Regions from separate parts of the Erwinia sp. 009765445 genome, predicted to be linked through region 3. Evidence: predicted binding sites of a transcription regulator. Region 3 holds the regulator's gene; each other region holds the start of a gene.
The links. Region 3 encodes PurR, which represses purine synthesis genes. Its sites were predicted from a motif close to CANGCAAACGTTTGCNTG; they were not measured.

Region 1 (3,114 bases), on a different contig from region 3:
ACCAATGGTGATGAGGAAGGTTTTTTCCGCCACGGCTGGCAGGTGCAGAATGCGTTTAACAGCATCTGCCACGGTAATGGTTTCACGAACCAACGGTTCGCCCGTGGCCTTCAGCGTGGTCACGTCGCGGGTCATTTTCGGGGTCTTGCCCAGTAAAACGTCCAGCGGCATATCAATAGGTTTGTTATCAAAGTGGCTGTCTGACAGCGACAGGTGCATCTCTTCGGTAGCTTCACCAATCACCGCATAAGGCGCACGTTCACGCTGACACAGCGCATCGAACTCAGCCAGCTTCTCAGGTGCAACTGCCAGAACGTAACGCTCCTGTGATTCGTTACACCAGACTTCCAGCGGGCTCATGCCGGGTTCATCGCTCAGGATGTCACGCAGGTTGAAACGACCGCCACGCTCACCATCGCTGACCAGCTCTGGCATAGCGTTGGAAAGGCCGCCAGCTCCCACATCATGGATAAACAGAATCGGGTTGTGTTCGCCCAGCTGCCAGCAGCGGTCAATCACTTCCTGACAACGGCGTTCCATCTCCGGGTTATCACGCTGTACGGAAGCGAAATCCAGATCGGCATCAGACTGGCCGGAAGCCATGGAAGAAGCCGCCCCACCGCCCAGGCCGATATTCATCGCCGGGCCACCCAGCACGATCAGCTTCGCGCCAACGGTAATCTCACCTTTCTGCACGTGGTCAGCACGGATATTTCCGATGCCACCCGCCAGCATGATTGGCTTGTGGTAACCGCGCAGCTCAACGCCGTTGTGGCTGTTGACCTGCTCTTCGTAGGTACGGAAGTAGCCGTTCAGGGCCGGGCGACCAAATTCATTGTTAAACGCAGCGCCACCCAATGGGCCTTCGGTCATGATATCCAGCGCGGTGACAATGCGATCCGGCTTGCCGAAATCTTCTTCCCACGGCTGTTCGAAGCCAGGAATGCGCAGGTTTGAAACGGAAAAGCCCACCAGGCCAGCCTTCGGCTTGGCGCCACGGCCGGTTGCCCCTTCATCACGGATTTCACCACCGGAACCGGTAGCCGCACCCGGCCATGGCGAGATCGCCGTCGGGTGGTTGTGCGTCTCCACTTTCATTAAAATATGCGCGTCTTCCTGATGGAAGTCGTACTGGCTGTTGGCATCAGCATAAAAACGGCCTACCTGAGCCCCTTCCATCACCGCAGCATTGTCTTTGTAAGCAGACAGCACGTGATCCGGGGTTTTCTCAAAGGTATTTTTGATCATTTTGAACAGCGACTTCGGCTGTTGCTTGCCGTCAATCACCCAGTCGGCGTTGAAGATCTTGTGGCGACAGTGCTCAGAGTTAGCCTGAGCAAACATGTACAGTTCAATGTCGTTAGGATTACGCCCGAGCTTTTCAAAGGCCGCCAGCAGGTAGTCGATTTCATCATCTGCCAGCGCCAGACCCAGCTTGCGGTTAGCCTGCTCCAGTGCGGAACGGCCCTCACCCAGCACGTCCACGCTCTGCAGTGGCGCAGGCTGGTGATGAGCAAACAGTTGTTCTGCTTGTGACAGCTCGCTGAGCACCACTTCCATCATGCGATCGTGCAGCAGAGAGGCCAGCTGTGACCACTGGGCTTCAGTTAACTGTGGCGCTTTAACATAGAAAGCCAGACCGCGCTCAAGGCGCAGAACCTGAGGCAGATCGCAGTTATGGGCAATATCAGTAGCCTTGGATGACCACGGAGAAATCGTACCCGGGCGAGGCGTCACCAGAATCAGGCGACCTTCCGGGGCGTGTTCGGCGAGAGAGGGACCGTATTTCAGCAGACGCTGTAAACGGGCTTTTTCATCAGCTGCAAGTGGTGCGCTGACATCGGCAAAATGGACGTACTCAGCGTAAATGTCGCTCACCGGCAGGTGAGCGTCCTGAAAGCGGGCCAGCAATTTAGTAATACGAAATGCCGACAGAGCGGGCGAACCACGCAGAATTTCCATCATCAAAGATCTCTCGTCAGAGCGCCGGGCGACGCTTCTTTGGGGCGCAACAGGGAAAACGGGCGGTATTATAGAGAATCCCCGCACGTTACGAAACCGTTTGCGCAGCTTTTTTCGGGCCAGGGAATTGGCTGAAAATCGCACAATACCGGATGAATTCAGTTGCGCAGGACACCTGAGTTGCGCAAAATGCCCCACGCTCAGGAACCATTATAGACAACGAATACTGCCGGTACAGACAGAGACCTGAGAGCAATCGAGAGATAACTATTTGAAACGCCTTAAAATTAATTATCTGTTTATCGGGCTTGTCACCGTGCTGCTCGCGCTGGCGCTGTGGCCGTCGATCCCATGGTACGGCGGAACGCAGGATCGGATAGAACAGATAAAATCACGGGGAGTGCTGCGTGTGAGCACGCTGAACTCTCCGTTGACTTACTACACCGTGAACAAAGCCCCGGCCGGAATGGATTATGAGCTGGCGAAGCGCTTCGCCAGTTATCTGGGCGTCAAACTGCAAATTACTGTCCGTCAGAACCTGAGCGATTTGTTTGACGATCTGGAAGATGACAAAGCTGACGTGCTGACGGCCGGATTAATTTACAACAGCGATCGTCTGTCACGCTTTCGCACCGGGCCAACTTACTACTCCGTCTCGCAGCAGCTGGTGTACCGGATGGGCAAGCCCCGTCCGCAAAACCTCGGCTCGCTGAAAGGTCGGCTGACCGTTGCGTCGGATTCGGCCTATCTTTCGACGCTGCGCAACATGAAGCAGAATCAGTATCCCGATCTCGACTGGGCAATCTCTACAGACCAAAGTCCCACTACCCTGCTGGAAGCAGTGGCGGACGGCAAGCTCGACTATACGGTGGGTGATTCAGTGTCGATTGCTCTGCTGCAGCGCATTCATCCGCAGCTGGCCGTGGCGTTCGATATCACCGAAGAAGAGCCGGTGACCTGGTATATGCCGCGCGATCAGGATGACAGCCTTGATGCCGCGATGCTGGATTATTTCAACCAGATGGGCGAAGAAGGGGCGATGGCGCGGCTGGATGAGAAATACCTCGGCCACGTCGGCACATTTGACTATGTGGATACCAGCACTTTCCTGCGCGCTATCGACGGAACGCTGCCGACCATCAAGCCGCTGTT
Region 2 (3,114 bases), on a different contig from region 3:
TAAAGACGCAAAAAGCGTCGTCCCTGACAGCTCGACTCGCACCGTCCATGGCGCGAGACGCTTTATTCACAGCCTGTGTTCCCCTCGCGTTAAGCCCGAAGTTGTCTGTCAGGTATAAAAAAGCCAGTACGAATGGTACCTGGCAGTTTTCTGCTTAGTACAAAAGGCGAGTTCGAATGGTGCCTGGCAGTTTTCTGCTTGGTACAGAAGACGAGCACCAATGGTGCCCGCCATTTCCCTGCTCAGTACAACAGTCGGGCGCGAATGGTGCCAGGAATAGCCTTCATCAGCTGCAGAGCCGTGTTAGCCACATCCTGCGGCGCATCGATATCGATCACCACATAGCCCATTGAGGGGGTGGTTTGCAGATACTGTGCTGCGATGTTGATCCCCTGCCCGGCGAAAATGTTGTTGATCGCGGTCAGCACGCCAGGGCGATTCTCGTGGATGTGCAACAGGCGACTCTGGTCGCCATGCATCGGCAGGGAAACTTCCGGGAAGTTAACCGCCGACAGCGTCGAGCCGTTATCCGAGTATTTCGCCAGCTTGTCGGCCACTTCGCTGCCGATGTTTTCCTGCGCTTCCTGGGTGGAACCGCCAATGTGCGGCGTCAGGATCACGTTATCAAACTCGCAAAGCGGAGAATTGAACGGATCGCTGTTGGTTGCCGGTTCTTCCGGGAACACATCGATTGCGGCACCAGCCAGATGTTTGTCGGCCAGCACTTTGCACAGCGCCGGAATATCAACCACTGTCCCGCGTGATGCGTTAATCAGCAGTGAACCTGGCTTCATCATCGCCAGCTCTTCCGGACCCATCATGTTTTGGGTCGACTGGGTTTCCGGCACGTGCAGGCTGACCACGTCGCTCATATTCAACAGGTCGGACAGATGACGGATCTGGGTCGCATTCCCCAGCGGCAGCTTGTTCTCAATATCATAGAAGAACACATGCATGCCCAGGCTTTCAGCGAGCACGCCCAGCTGCATACCGATATGGCCGTAACCGACGATACCCAGCTTTTTGCCACGCGCTTCAAACGAGCCCACGGCCAGTTTATTCCACACGCCACGGTGTGCTTTAGCATTCGCCGCAGGGACGCCACGCAGCATCAGCAACAGCTCGCCAATGACCAGTTCAGCTACGGATCGGGTGTTGGAGAAAGGCGCGTTGAATACCGGGATCCCTCGTTTTTCTGCTGCTTTCAGATCGACCTGGTTGGTGCCTATACAGAAACAGCCCACGGCGACCAGCTTCTCAGCCGAGGCAAAAATCTCTTCGGTGAGGTGAGTACGCGAGCGGATGCCGATAAAGTGCGCGTCACGGATCGACTCTTTCAGAGCTTCGCTGTCCAGTGCGCCTTTATGAAATTCGATGTTGGTGTAGCCAGAAGCACGCAGATTATCTACGGCTTTCTGGTGTACGCCTTCCACCAACAGGAACTTAATCTTGTCTTTCTCCAGTGATACTTTTGCCATTTCCCGACCCTATTTAGCAGACTTCAGAAGTGGCTGGCATAAGCCAGCCTTCTGTCAAAATATCAAAAATTACGCCTGCGGCAATACAAACGATTGCCTGCATCACAGCACGGGCAGGAAGCAGACAGGCACAAATCAACAGATAATCAGGGCACGGTGAATATCGTCAGAAGGATCGCCCTGTGAGTGAAGCTTATGTGACATAAGTCACCGAATTTCGGTATGAAAAGAAAAGATGTTTTTTTGCAGAAATTAACCGGCGCCGGAGCGGCGCCAGTGAGATCATTTTTCTATGCTCTTCACGCCGGAGGCGGTACCAATCAGCGCAATATCCGCTGCCCGCGCGGCAAACAGCCCCACGGTAACCACGCCAGGTAAGGCATTAATGGCCTTTTCCAGCGCAATCGCGTCGAGAATTTTTAAGTTGTGCACGTCGAGGATGAAATTGCCATTATCAGTCACCACGTTCTGGCGATATTCAGGCAGGCCGCCCAGCTTCACCAGCTCCCTGGCAACATAGCTGCGCGCCATCGGGATCACCTCCACCGGCAACGGGAATTTACCCAGCACATCAACCTGCTTGGACTCGTCAGCGATGCAGACAAATTTATCCGCCACCGCAGCGATGATTTTCTCGCGGGTCAGGGCTGCGCCACCGCCTTTGATCATCTGCATAAAACCGTTGATTTCATCTGCGCCGTCAACGTAGACCGACAGTGAATCCACCTCGTTAAGATCCAAAACCGGGATCCCCAGGCTTTTCAACTTAAGGGTTGAGGCCTCAGAACTGGAGACCGCCCCGTCAATTTGCTGTCTGATCGAACCCAGTGCATCAATAAAATGCGCGGCGGTCGAGCCGGTGCCCACACCCACGATGGTGCCCGGTTTTACGTATTCCAGCGCGGCCCAGCCAACGGCCTTTTTCAGTTCATCCTGCGTCATGGTATGTTTACAATCCGTGCTGCTACAGTGTGGCGTTAGTATAAACAACCCCGCCGCGTCAGGGCAGCATTTGTTGTCCGTTTACAGACACAGCCCACAAAGCCGTGCCGGATAAACACACTGTTACGCAGGGCAAAGTGACAAAAATATGGCATAGTGCAGTTTCCATACCTGAGGAGAGTTAAACGAACCAATGAAACGCCCGGATTATCGAACGCTTCAGGCGCTGGATGCAGTGATCCGCGAGCGCGGTTTTGAACGCGCCGCACAAAAGCTTTGTATTACCCAGTCAGCCGTTTCCCAGCGAATCAAGCAGCTGGAAAACATGTTCGGCCAGCCGCTGCTGGTGCGAACCGTTCCTCCACGCCCGACCGAACAGGGGCAAAAGCTGCTGGCTTTATTGCATCAGGTCGAGCTGCTGGAAGAGGAGTGGCTGGGCGATGAAAATGGCGGTACCACGCCGCTGCTGCTGTCGCTGGCGGTCAACGCCGACAGTCTGGCAACCTGGTTACTGCCCGCGATGAAAACGGTGCTGACCGATTCGCCGGTTCGCCTGAATTTGCAGGTGGAAGATGAAAGCCGCACCCAGGAAAGGCTGCGTCGCGGTGAGGTAGTGGGAGCCGTCAGTATCCAGCCACAACCGCTGCCAAGTTGCCTGGTGGATCAGCTGGGCGCGCTGGATTACCTGTTCGTT
Region 3 (3,114 bases):
GACCAATCCGGTCAGAGAGTGGTCCCCACATCAACTGGGCGCTGGCAAATCCGGCCAGGAACAGACTCAGACTGGCACTGATTGCTCCAGCTTCAGTCAGCAAATCTTGCTGCATAACACCAAAAGCTGGCAGGTACATATCAGTGGCGAGAAAACCTGCAACGCTGAGCAGCGCGAGGTAAATAATAAATCCTTTAGATGGCATTCTGTTGCTCTTTATCAGGTGAATGAAACGCTGCGCAGTGTAATTGAGTGGCAAAGCGCTTGTGAAACGGTAATATTTGCAGGTTGCGTTCAAAAAAATTGCAGGCAAATTATGTGGTCAGAACATTCCCTTGAAGTGGTCGATGCCGTGGCGCGCACCGGGAGTTTCACGGCGGCGGCGGCAGAGCTGCACCGCGTGCCTTCTGCTATCAGCTATACCATCCGTCAACTGGAAGAGTGGCTGGCTGTTCCTCTGTTTGAGCGGCGTCACCGCGATGTGGTGCTGACGGATGCCGGACGGCTTTTTAGTCAGGAAGGGCGTAGTGTTATCAAAAAAATGCTTTCCACCCGGCGTCAGTGTCAGCAGGTCGCTAATGGCTGGCGGGGGCAGATCAATATCGCTGTCGACCGCATTGTTAAACCGGCGAGGAGCCGCCAGCTGGTGGTGGATTTTTACCGCCATTTTCCTGATATGGAGCTGCATCTGACGTCGGAAGTGTTTAACGGCGTCTGGGACGCACTGGCCGACGGGCGGGTGGATGTGGCAATCGGCGCAACCCAGGCTATCCCGGTGGGGGGGCGCTTCGCCTTCCGCGATATGGGGATGCTGAACTGGCGCTGTGTGGTGAAGGCCGATCATCCACTTGCTCAGCTGGAGGGGGAGGTCAGCGATGAGGAGATTGGCGATTGGCCCTCACTGGTGCTGGAAGATACCTCCCGTGCTTTACCCAAACGGACTACGTGGACGCTGGATAATCAGCGCAGGCTGGTGGTGCCGGACTGGGAAAGTGCGTTTGACTGTCTGCTGGCCGGGCTGTGTGTTGGAATGGTACCGGGGCATTTTGCCCGGCCATTTTTGCAGAACGGGGAACTGGTTGAGCTGGCGCTTGAGTCAGTATTTCCGGACAGCCCATGCTGCGTCAGCTGGGCGGAGCAGCAGGCTTCACCAGCACTGAGCTGGCTGCTGGAGTATCTGGGGGAAACCGGCACGATGAACAGTGAGTGGCTGCGGGAAGAAACCTGAGGGGCGAATAAATTCTCCCCTCAACTGAGATCTGCACGATTGTAAGGGTGGGATTCATTCCGCCCTTAACGTCTAGCGGCGGTAATCGACAAACGGACCGTCTGCCACCGAGCGGCGTTCGATCAGGTTGGGATGCACTTCAATGGTTTGTGGCTCTTCGCGCTTGCTGGTAATGCGGTCGAGCAGCATTGCAAAGGCAGTTTCGCCCAGCTGTTGTTTAGGCTGGTGAACCGTGGTCAGCGCCGGGGTGAAATAGCGGGCATTGCGCACGTTATCATAACCGATCACCGAAATATCCTGCGGTACGCGCAGGCCCATCTCATCCGCCGCGCAGATGGCGCCCATGGCCATCACATCGCCGCCGCAGAAGACCGCCGTGGGGCGCTGCTTCTGAGACAGAATCTGCTGCATGGCACGGTAGCCAGACTCTGGTTCGAAATCTCCCTGTACCAGCCACTCATCTCGAACTGAAATTCCCGCTTCGGAAAGTGCTTTCAGAAAACCGGCATGGCGGCCACCGCCAGTATTACGTTCCATTTGTCCCGGGATCACCCCGATATCACGGTGACCGCGGTCAATCAGATAGCGGCCCGCCATATAGCCTCCTTCAAAGGCATTATCCAGCACGGTATCGGTGAAATCGCCGCGTGATTCGCCCCAGTCCATTACCACCATTGGGATATTGCGATTGTTTTCCAGCATAGTGATCAGCGGCTCCGGATATTCCGAGCACATCACCAGCAGACCATCGACGCGCTTTTGCGCCATCATCGACAGATATGCCTGCTGCTTTTGCAGATCGTTATGGGCATTGCCCAGGATCAGGGTATAACCCTGATCAAAGCAGCAGTTCTCCACTGCTTCGATGATCTCGGCAAAATAGGGCGCTTCGCTGGAAGTGGCCAGCAGACCAATGGTTTTGGTATGGTTAACCTTCAGGCTGCGGGCGACAGCGCTGGGAGAATAATGCAATTCTTTGATTGCGGCCCATACGGCTTCCTGCGTCTCTTCAGCGACAAAGCGGGTTTTATTGATGACGTGGGAGACAGTGGTGGTGGACACCCCTGCACGTTTGGCCACATCTTTTATTGTTGCCATTAACTAGCTACTCCTGCACTTATCGTAACGTACTGATAAGCATATTGTTAAACGTTTGCCTGGATACGCAAAAACCGGACGTCTGGGGGCACTTTTTGCGGTGGATTCCGGAGACGTCAGGAAGGAAAAAAGGGTATTTCAACCCGTCATTGCGCACGCGGCACGCAGTCTGCCGGGGGTTGCGCAACGAAAAAAAGAATTCTAACAAGCCTGAGCACAGAAAACGAGATTTTTACCGACAAGTATGGGAAAATCGATGACGTTATAAACTGTAAGGGTATTAAGGAGTCGTGATGGATACCGATCTGAAGTTTTCAATACTGACAACCGTTTGCGCTTTGCTGATGATTGTCGCTTTCAGTTTTACCGCAGTAATGCACTAAGCCTTACGGGCCGCTCATCAGAACGGCCCCGTCTCTTCTGCCGACCTGTTAGCGAATCGTTTTCGGCGTCATCATCCTGCGGGCACCAATATAGTGGCGCTGCCAGTAATCATCGCTCAGAGCACTAACCTGAATATCCTTGCCGGTGCGCGGTGACTGAATGAATTTACCATTGCCCAGATACACGCCAACGTGGTCAGCTGTGCCGCGACCATTGATGCGGAAAAACACCAGATCGCCTTTTTCCAGCTCGCCACGTTTGATATTAGCCGCATCGCGCAGGTGATACATTTCATTGGCAGTGCGGGGGATTTTAAACTTCACCAGGTCTTTATAGGCATACCAGACCAGGCCGCTGCAGTCGAAACCGGTTTCTGGTGAGGTGCCACCCCACTGGTACGGCTT
Region 4 (3,114 bases), on a different contig from region 3:
CTGCATCACCATATGGGCACGGCGATCCAGACCACCGAAGAGATCGACCGGTTTATGCAGCTGACTCACGACGATGTCTGTCTGCTGTTTGATACCGGCCATGCTTATTACTCCGAGGGCAGCCAGGCGAAGATGCTGGCGATCCTGCAAAAGTACCTGCCGCGCATCAATCACGTTCACCTGAAGGATGTGCGCGATGAGGTGGTAACACAGGTCAAAAGCCAGAGGCTTTCTTTCCTCGACGGCGTGAAAAAAGGTACCTTCACCGTGCCGGGTGACGGAGTGATCGACTTTATGCCAGTCTTTAAGCTGCTGGATGAATCAGGTTATCAAGGCTGGATGGTGGTGGAAGCCGAGCAGGATCCGGCGCTGGCCAATCCCTTTGAATACGCGGTAAAAGCGCGGGAGTATATTCGCGAGCATGCTGGCCTGTAGTGCAGATCCCGCCAGCTTTTCGGTTGTATGTGAAAGCTGTTCAGTGTCCCGGCCAGATGAAAAAAGCCCCTGGCGTTACGACCGGGGCTTTTAATATTTCACCGCGAAAAGGTTATTTCAGCGTGATGCTATTGATGATGTTTTCCGCTTCAGTCTGCGACTGCTGCTGGTTGTCCGCTGGCAGCGTGATCTGGAGGGTCAGCAATTTGCCGTCAACCTTCGCCAGCACCACAGAAGACCAGGAAGACTGGTTCTTGGCAGAGATCACCGTGTTCAGTTGCTGAACCTGCTGGCCCTTCAGCTGTACGGATTTATTGCTCACGACCTGCAGCTGCGGATCGCGGTTGCGCTGTTGCTGCTCCAGACGCTGGGACAGCACGTCCAGCCCTTCGGTGGTGCTGTTGCCCTCGATGACGATAATCGCTTTCTGTCCGGTTGCATCCGCGTAGACGTGCATATTATTGGCCTGAGTGCCCAGTTTGCCACTCTGATCCGACATGCCCGCGGGCAGCGAGAAGGTCAGCTTGCCGTCCATCAGGGTCATGTTCTGGCTACTCTGGCTGCTGCTGGCGCCATTGTCATCGGCTGCGGCTTTGTCATTTTTGCCGTCGCAGGCGGTCAGTCCAACCACCAGTAAACCGATACCGGCATATTTCAGTAAGTTACGCATCATGATCCCTTTTACGTTAGTCGTGTGCCTGTTACAGCCACTCATAAAATAGTATTCAGCTGGCAAAAGCAACCGACACTCTGTGACAGAATGCAGCTTAGCCGAAGTTCACCAGAGTGTGACTGGATTTTTCCGCCAGGCGCTTCAGGGTGGCATTCAGCAGCACGCCGTAGGCTGGCAGGAAGAAAATCATGCAGATAATCACCTTGAAGCTGTAATCCACCAAGGCGATCTCCACCCAGTTCTGCGCCATAAACAAATCAGGGCTTTTATAGAAAGCGATAAAGAAGAAGGCCAGCGTATCGCTGATATTGCCCAGGAACATCGCCGAAGCAGGCGCAATCCACCACTGTGGCAGCTTGCGCAGGCGGTTAAACACGTGCACATCCAGGATCTGTCCCAGCGCATAGGCCATAAAGCTGGCGCAGGCGATACGGGCGACAAACAGGTTAACGTTTTCCAGCGCGGCAAATCCCTGCCATTCCCCCTGATAGAACAGGGCGGAAATTGCATAGGAGATCACCAGGGCCGGGATCATCACCGCCAGAATGATGCGACGGGCCAGCGGCGCGCCAAAAATCCGCACGGTTAAATCGGTAGCGAGGAAAATAAACGGAAAGCTGAACGCGCCCCAGGTGGTATGCAGTCCAAATACAGAGACCGGCAGCTGCACCAGATAGTTACTGGAGGTGATCACCAGCACGTGAAATAACGACAGCCAGATCAACGCATGCGTGCGCTGACGGGAAGAGAAAGAAATCATCAATGTGACCTTTTTGAATATTGGGGTGAGGGAACCCAAAAAAATTTATCTCGCCTGAGCGATTGCGCGGCATCTTACCGAAACAGCCTGCTAATGCAATGGTTAATTTTAGCGCAAACGTTATCGTCGGTGGAGCCCGCTGACTGAGTAAAAGCCAGCGTTGACGGTCAGGTTAGTGCCCGCTAATGCTTTGATGGATGGCACCGCTTGCACATACTGATGCTGCGGGTAAAATGGCCGCAGTTTTCCTGCCTTGTTGAGAATGTTATGAGCGATCTGTTCGCCAACCCTGACCAGACCCTGGATGCTCAGGGGTTGCGCTGCCCGGAGCCGGTAATGATGGTGCGTAAAGCCGTGCGCCATATGCAGGACGGCGAAACGCTGTTAATTATCGCCGATGACCCGGCAACCACCCGCGACATCCCCGGCTTCTGCCGCTTTATGGAACATACGCTGGTGGCCCAGGCAATCGACGCCATGCCTTACCGTTATCTGCTGAAGAAAGGGCTTTAACGCTTACGCAGCAGTCTCAGGGCGTTAGCGGTTACTAACGCCGTGGCACCGGAATCCGCCAGTACCGCCAGCCACAGGCCGGTGATCCCCAGAAGGGTGGTTACCAGAAACACTCCCTTCAGCCCTAAAGCCAGCGTGATGTTCTGCCGGATATTGGCGTGAGTCGCCCGTGACAGACGGATCATCGTTGCCAGCCCGTTCAGGCGGTTATGCGTCAGCGCTGCATCTGCTGTTTCCAGCGCCACGTCGCTGCCGCTGCCCATTGCTATCCCCGCCGTGGCGGCTTTCATCGCTGGCGCATCGTTGATGCCGTCCCCGACCATTGCTACCGGGTTTTGTTGATTCAGTTCGCTAATCGCCGCAACCTTATCTGCGGGCAGCAAGCCTGCGCGGTAATCCATCCCCAGCTCGCTGGCAATGGCCGCGGCGGCACGAGGATTATCTCCTGTCAGCATGACTGCCTGAACGTTCAGCGCCCGCAGTTCCCGCAAGGCTTCAACGGCACCCGCCCGCAGTGTATCCCGCAGGCCAATCAGCCCCACTGGACGGGCATCCTGCAGCAGGATCACCACGGTATTCCCGGCTGATTCAAGCTCTTCAACCTGCGCAGACTGCCCGGCACTCAGACAGTTTTCCGGCACTCTTACCGGGGCGCTAATTAAAAGTTTGTGACCACTAACTATCGCTTCAACGCCGCTACCAGGCAGCGCTCGCTGAGCACTGGCTGGAGGCA

Region 1: purL (phosphoribosylformylglycinamidine synthase) is a predicted target of PurR. The motif match lies at 2,052-2,069, and genes of this name have one in related genera.
Region 2: serA (phosphoglycerate dehydrogenase) is a predicted target of PurR. The motif match lies at 1,561-1,578, and genes of this name have one in related genera.
Region 4: AC3Y5R_RS10520 (7-cyano-7-deazaguanine/7-aminomethyl-7-deazaguanine transporter) is a predicted target of PurR. The motif match lies at 1,979-1,996, and genes of this name have one in related genera.

Annotation. Positions count from the first base shown of each region.
Region 1 covers NZ_JBYUWC010000016.1:32,503-35,616, reverse strand. Annotated here, with positions in the region: gene purL (phosphoribosylformylglycinamidine synthase) at 1-1,965, opposite strand, end outside; gene mltF (membrane-bound lytic murein transglycosylase MltF) at 2,234-3,114, shown strand, end outside.
Region 2 covers NZ_JBYUWC010000004.1:142,303-145,416, reverse strand. Annotated here, with positions in the region: gene serA (phosphoglycerate dehydrogenase) at 243-1,478, opposite strand; gene rpiA (ribose-5-phosphate isomerase RpiA) at 1,761-2,420, opposite strand; gene AC3Y5R_RS05510 (LysR family transcriptional regulator ArgP) at 2,614-3,114, shown strand, end outside.
Region 3 covers NZ_JBYUWC010000010.1:74,703-77,816, reverse strand. Annotated here, with positions in the region: gene punC (purine nucleoside transporter PunC) at 1-205, opposite strand, end outside; gene punR (DNA-binding transcriptional activator PunR) at 317-1,228, shown strand; gene purR (HTH-type transcriptional repressor PurR) at 1,301-2,326, opposite strand; gene cydH (cytochrome bd-I oxidase subunit CydH) at 2,620-2,709, shown strand; gene AC3Y5R_RS12745 (C40 family peptidase) at 2,758-3,114, opposite strand, start outside.
Region 4 covers NZ_JBYUWC010000008.1:91,415-94,528, forward strand. Annotated here, with positions in the region: gene iolD (3D-(3,5/4)-trihydroxycyclohexane-1,2-dione acylhydrolase (decyclizing)) at 1-435, shown strand, start outside; gene AC3Y5R_RS10515 (DcrB family lipoprotein) at 548-1,105, opposite strand; gene AC3Y5R_RS10520 (7-cyano-7-deazaguanine/7-aminomethyl-7-deazaguanine transporter) at 1,203-1,868, opposite strand; gene tusA (sulfurtransferase TusA) at 2,136-2,381, shown strand; gene AC3Y5R_RS10530 (zinc/cadmium/mercury/lead-transporting ATPase) at 2,378-3,114, opposite strand, start outside.